2 regions of the Enterococcus saigonensis genome follow, and region 2 is predicted to be linked to the other one. Evidence: predicted binding sites of a transcription regulator. Region 2 holds the regulator's gene; the other holds the start of a gene.

Region 1 (3,211 bases), 450 kb from region 2:
TGGAATTCCAGTTTCCATTAATTGCGTGGTCAAGTACAAATTTCGTTCTAAATTAGTCGCATCCACAATGTTGATAATCGCATTGGGTGAACCTGTTAATAAGTAATCTCTTGCGACAATTTCTTCTGGTGTATATGGTGATAAGGAATAAATCCCAGGTAAATCCTGAATCGTAATATTTTTTTGTTTTTTTAGGTTACCGGATTTGCGTTCAACCGTCACACCCGGCCAGTTTCCCACAGATTGCATGGAACCAGTTAATTGGTTAAAGGTACTTGTTTTCCCGCTATTAGGATTTCCTGCTAGAGCAAACTGCAAACATTCCACACTATCCCTCCTCGCTTAAGGCCACTAAGATATATTCTGCTTCACTTTTTCTCAAAGATAATTCATATCCTCGCAAATTAATTTCAATCGGATCACCTAATGGAGCTAATTTACGTACGGTTATTAATACATTTTTGGTTAATCCCATATCCATTAACCGTCGTTTGACAGCCCCTTCACCAAAAATTTTAATTACCTTGCCTTTATCTCCTACTCCTAGTTGATCCAAAGATAATATTTCTCTTTTTTCAGTAGCCGGTTCTACTAAAATTGCTTCTAATAAACTTTGGTCTAATGCAAGACGCGCATTTTGAACTAGAACAATGCCATCTTGTCCTTTACTTTTCAATAAAACAACTTGACTGCCGGGCAACAAACCTAAGTTTTGCAGATGTTTTTGCACTTCTACTGAGGCAGTTACTTCTTTCACAACGAAAGGTTGATTTGCCTTTACTTCTGCTAATTTTTTCATGAATACTCCTTTACTGACAGGAATTAATTGCGATTGATAATTATTCTCATTTAGAATAAAGTCTACCGGTAGTAAAGTCAATGAAATTTAAAATATTGTAATATATTTCACATATTAATAATTATTCTAATTTAGACCTAGACCATTTTATTTTATTGTCATGAAAACAGAAAAGAAAACTTGTCCTTGTGCTATCTTTACCTCCTACCCATCTCAAAACCACAATGTATAGTGTGTTTATTATTACAAAACACAATATCTAGTGTTTTTCGTTTGACTTTTTGATTTACTTCTCTATACTGAGAATATAAAGAAATTGAAGGAGGCAGTATTATGACAATTACATTATTTTCGAAAAACAACTGTATGCAATGTAAAATGACGAAACGCTTTTTAACTGAAAATCACGTCAGTTTTAACGAAATTAATATAGATGAAGAACCCAATGCATTAAACTTTCTAAAAGAACAAGGTTTCAAAAGTGTGCCGGTAACAACTGCAGGTGAAACAACTATCATCGGTTTTAGACCGGACCAATTACGCAGTCTTGCTTCTTAAGCAATTTTAACCGAGGTTGTATCCTAGGCAAAATAGTAGCAACCAAACTGGCAAGTTTTCTTATAAAGGATAACGAAATATTTCCACCAGTATATGGCCTATTATTTTATTGCAACGGAGACACCTCCTTTTTTTCGCAATTTTTTTATTTTTTGAGTCTAAAAAAGAAAGTTGGTTCTTCCATGAGTTTAAAAGAATTAAAAGATGTTAGTTACTACAAACTAAATAATGAAATTAACCGTCCAGTTAATGGCCAAATTCCATTAAATAAAGACCAAGAAGCTCTACAAGCTTTTTTTAACGAAAATGTGCTACCAAATACCAAACAATTTGCTACATTTAATGAAAAGCTGGACTACCTTGTAGCGCATGACTATTTGGAAGCAGCGTTTCTAGCTAAATATTCCGCTGAATTTCTGACAACACTATATGACTTTTTATTAGCCCAACAGTTCACCTTCAAATCCTTTATGGCAGCCTATAAATTTTATTCACAATACGCCTTAAAAACGAATGATGGTGCTTTTTATTTAGAAAATTATGAAGATCGCGTAGCTATTAATGCCTTGTATTTCGCAGATGGTGATGAAGAATTGGCATTAACTTTAGCGGATGAAATGATTCATCAACGCTACCAACCAGCGACTCCTTCTTTTTTAAACGCTGGACGCAAACGTCGTGGTGAATTAGTTTCTTGTTTTTTAATTCAAGTTACTGACGATATGAATTCCATTGGTCGTGGCTTAAATTCTGCATTGCAACTCTCACGCATTGGCGGTGGTGTTGGCATTACATTATCAAACTTGCGCGAAGCAGGAGCTCCAATTAAAGGTTATGAAGGAGCGGCAAGTGGTGTCATGCCAGTTATGAAATTATTCGAAGATTCTTTTAGTTATTCTAATCAACTCGGTCAACGTCAAGGTGCAGGAGTCGTTTATTTAAATGTATTCCATCCAGACATCATGGCCTTTTTATCTGCTAAAAAAGAAAATGCTGATGAAAAAATCCGTGTAAAAACACTATCTTTGGGCGTTTTAGTTCCTGATAAATTTTACGAATTAACTCGTAAAAATGAAGAAATGTATTTATTTAGTCCATATAGCGTAGAAAAAGAATACGGAGTACCTTTTTCTTATGTTGACATTACAAAAGAATACGATAACTTAGTCAAAAACCCTAATATTCGCAAACAAAAAATTAAAGCGCGGGAGTTGGAAAACGAGATTTCTAAATTACAACAAGAATCTGGTTATCCTTATATTGTCAATATAGATACAGCCAATCGTGAAAACCCTATTGATGGCAAAATTATCATGAGTAATTTGTGTTCAGAAGTATTGCAAGTCCAAACTCCTTCTGTTTTAAATGGACGGCAAGAATATGAAGTCTTGGGCACTGACATCTCTTGTAATTTGGGATCAACAAATATCGTCAACTTAATGGCAAGTCCTGATTTTGGTAAATCTGTCCGGGCAATGACTCGCGCCTTAACCTATGTAACAGATAATTCTCATATCGATGTAGTTCCTTCCATTGCTCATGGAAATGAACAAGCCCACACGATTGGATTAGGTGGTATGGGACTACACACTTTCTTTGCCAAAAATCACTTAGTGTACGGTTCGAAAGAATCTGTTGAATTTACCGATATTTATTTCATGCTATTAAACTACTGGACGTTAGTTGAAAGTAATCAAATTGCCAAAGAACGTCAGCAATCGTTTCATAATTTTGAAAAATCAACTTATGCTGATGGCAGTTACTTTGACAAATATATTGCCGAAAATCATTTACCACAATCAGCCAAAGTCAAAGAATTATTCGCTGGTATTTTCATTCCAACAGGTGAAGATT
Region 2 (3,211 bases):
AAGGGGAAGCCAAAAGATTTAAAAGTATTGCGCAATTAGGACCAGAACCAACTCCAGAAACGTTTAAATTAGCACAATTCAAACGAGATTTGGCAAAAACAAAACGGGAAATTAAACCAGCGTTATTAGATCAAAAAATGGTAACGGGTTTAGGAAATATTTATGTTGATGAAGTATTATGGTTGGCGAAAATTCATCCAATGCAACCTTGTGACACCCTCAGTGAATCAGAAATCAAGCGATTACGTTTAGCAATTATTGATGTTTTAAAAAGAGCTGTAGCGGCTGGTGGAACTACCGTACGGACTTACTTAAATGCATTAGGTGAGGCAGGAAAGTTCCAATTGTCGCTAAATGTTTACGGTAGAACCGGACAACCTTGTCCACGTTGCCAAACACCAATTGAAAAAATCAAAGTAGCACAACGTGGCACTCATTTGTGTCCTCACTGTCAAAAATTAATTGCGAGGTGCTGAGCATGAGTTTTGTGTTAGGTATTACTGGGGGAATTGCCAGTGGTAAGAGTACCGTTGTCGATGTTTTTAAAGAAAAGGGATTCCCTGTTGTTGATGGGGATGTGATAGCACGAGAAATTGTTGAACCTGGCCAAGCAGCATTGGCAGCTATTGTTGCTGTATTTGGGTCGGGAATTCTAAGTGCAACAGGTGAATTGAATCGCAAAAAATTAGGAGAGATAGTCTTTAAAGATAGCCAAAAACGGCAACAATTGAATGAATTAATGAACCCATATTTGCGTCAAAAAATTAAAGGGCAAATTATTGCTGGAAAAAAAATCAGCCCGTTAGTTGTGGCAGATATTCCTCTAATGTACGAAGGTCATTACGATCATTATATGGACGAAGTTGCTGTAGTATATGTCGACTTTTCAGAGCAAAAAAAACGATTGATGGCACGAGATCATATCGACGAAAAAACAGCAGAAATGAAGATTGCCAGTCAAATGCCATTAATAGAAAAGAAGGCTTTAGCAGATACTGTTTTTGACAATAATGGTAGTAAAGAGGCGACAGTCCAACAAGTCGTCAATTGGTTAGAAAGTCATTTTAAAAATAAAGACTAGTTGTCTTTCTGACGTAATGTTGTAAAAAAGCTTTGGAAGCTATTTTTATTCCAAGGCTTTTTATTATCTAAAAAGAAAGCTAGTTTTTTAAAATATTGCGTAAAAACGTATAACGCTGTCTTTTCTTAGATGCAAGACAATACAACACAATTTTTTTCTGTTATAATATAAGCAAAATTCCTAGAAAATAAATGAGGTGAAAAGATGCGTTGTCCAAAATGTCACCATAATAGTTCACGGGTTATTGATAGTCGTCAAACCGATGATGGACGTACGATTAGAAGAAGAAGAGAATGTGAAAATTGCGGCTTCCGTTTTACCACTTTTGAAAAAATAGAAGCGGCACCTTTACTAGTGATTAAGAAAAATGGTGAACGGGAAGAATTCAATCGAGAAAAGATTTTGCGTGGGTTAATTCGTTCTGCAGAAAAACGACCAGTTGCTATGGAACAAATGGAAGAAATTGTTGACCATGTGGAAAATCGTGTCCGTTCTTTAGGAGAAAACGAAATTTCTACAACACTTATTGGCGAGTATGTGATGGAAGACTTAGTGGATGTTGACGAAATCGCCTATATTCGCTTTGCCAGTGTCTATCGTCAATTTAAAGATATGTCGGTTTTCTTAAAAGAATTACAAGATATTGTTGCCAAAGCAAACGGCAAAAACGAATCTGAATAAATTGGAGGCTGCATTTTTTTGGAATATGCTTATGAAGCCAACCTACAACCAAAAGCAGTTTATGAAGTAAAAAAAAGTTTACCCCTCACAAGTGAGGGACAAAAAGCTTTGGTAAATTTGTATCAGCCAATTATTGGTGCGGATGCGCTAGCTTTGTACTTTTGTTTACTACAAGACTTTGAAGATACACAAGAAGAATATAACCACTTAGAATTACTTAATGCCTTAGATATCGGAATTTCGGCTTTCAAAGTGGCCAAAAAACGTTTAGAAGGAATTGGACTATTAAAAACTTATTATCAAGAACAACCAGAAATTCGGTTTTTATATGTTTTAATGGAACCTTTATCACCACAAGCCTTTTTAAAAGATGAACTAATGTCTTTTTTATTGGTTGTAAAAGTAGGGCAAAATAAATTTCGACAATTAAATCGTCGCTTTAAACCTCAAGACATTCAAACAGCTAACTACCAAGAAGTAACGACAAAATTTGGTTCTGTGTATACTTTTTCCCAAAGAGAATACCAAGCTAATCAAGCCCTAGTTGAGTCGGTCACTGAAGAGATAGCTCACGCAGATACACAGCTACCATTGGATAAAAACCAGTTAAATTGGAGTTTGTTGCGTGATTTAGCGACGAAAAAGTTTATTAATCCTATGCAGTTAACAGACTCTTTAAAAAATAGCCTTACGCTATATCATGAAATGTTTGGTTATGATGAAGTGCAATTAACTAATTTAATGGCTGAAGCAGTTTCTTTAGCAGATGGAACAATTGATGCACGAAAATTGAAAAATATTGTGTATAAACAAAGCCAAAATATCTTATCAGAAAAAAAAACAACAACGCCAAATTACGAAAGTGATCAACAGATTCGTCGTAAAAATACTTTGTTAGCTCAAGGATTTACAAAAGCAGATTGGTATCGAATTTTAGATAGCGAAGCGTTAGCGCCAATGGAGTACTTGGTTAATTTGAAAGCGGCTAAAGGTGGCTATGTCACGAAAAATGAGGAGTGGTTGTTGACGGACTTGGTGGAAAAATCCCCCTTACCGACAGCAGTCATTAATATTTTATTGAACTATTTACTAGTTGATCAAAATAAATCTCAACTACCACAGGCATTAACCAATCAAATAGCTAATGACTGGTCGCAAAATAAAATTAATACCCCAGAAGCTGCTATTAAATATGTCCAAAAAACGGTAAAAGAAAAACAAGCGGCTAAAGAGCAACGCAAAAAAAATAGCAGCCGAACACAAAATATTGTGAAAAAAGAAGATTTACCAGACTGGTCCAAAAATCAAACGACAAGTGACCCGACTCGTAAAGCAGAGATTGATAAAATGATGCGAGAGTATTTCAATGACGAAGAAGGTGAAAAATAATGGATGATGTTGGCAAAAGTGTCAATCAATTATTTGAACGGCAAAATTTTCAAAAAAAAT

The links. The regulator NrdR, encoded in region 2, represses ribonucleotide reductase genes. The targets are predictions, from matches to a motif close to ACACNATATATNGTGT.
Region 1: a site for NrdR is predicted at 1,050-1,065, ahead of nrdH (glutaredoxin-like protein NrdH). Genes of this name have one in related genera too.

Annotation. Positions count from the first base shown of each region.
Region 1 is NZ_AP022822.1:2,041,790-2,045,000, forward strand. Features, by position in the region: gene feoB (ferrous iron transport protein B) at 1-318, opposite strand, end outside; gene EsVE80_RS09695 (FeoA family protein) at 329-799, opposite strand; gene nrdH (glutaredoxin-like protein NrdH) at 1,133-1,357, shown strand; gene nrdE (class 1b ribonucleoside-diphosphate reductase subunit alpha) at 1,540-3,211, shown strand, end outside.
Region 2 is NZ_AP022822.1:1,591,512-1,594,722, reverse strand. Features, by position in the region: gene mutM (DNA-formamidopyrimidine glycosylase) at 1-476, shown strand, start outside; gene coaE (dephospho-CoA kinase) at 479-1,081, shown strand; gene nrdR (transcriptional regulator NrdR) at 1,286-1,762, shown strand; gene EsVE80_RS07490 (replication initiation and membrane attachment family protein) at 1,781-3,151, shown strand; gene dnaI (primosomal protein DnaI) at 3,151-3,211, shown strand, end outside.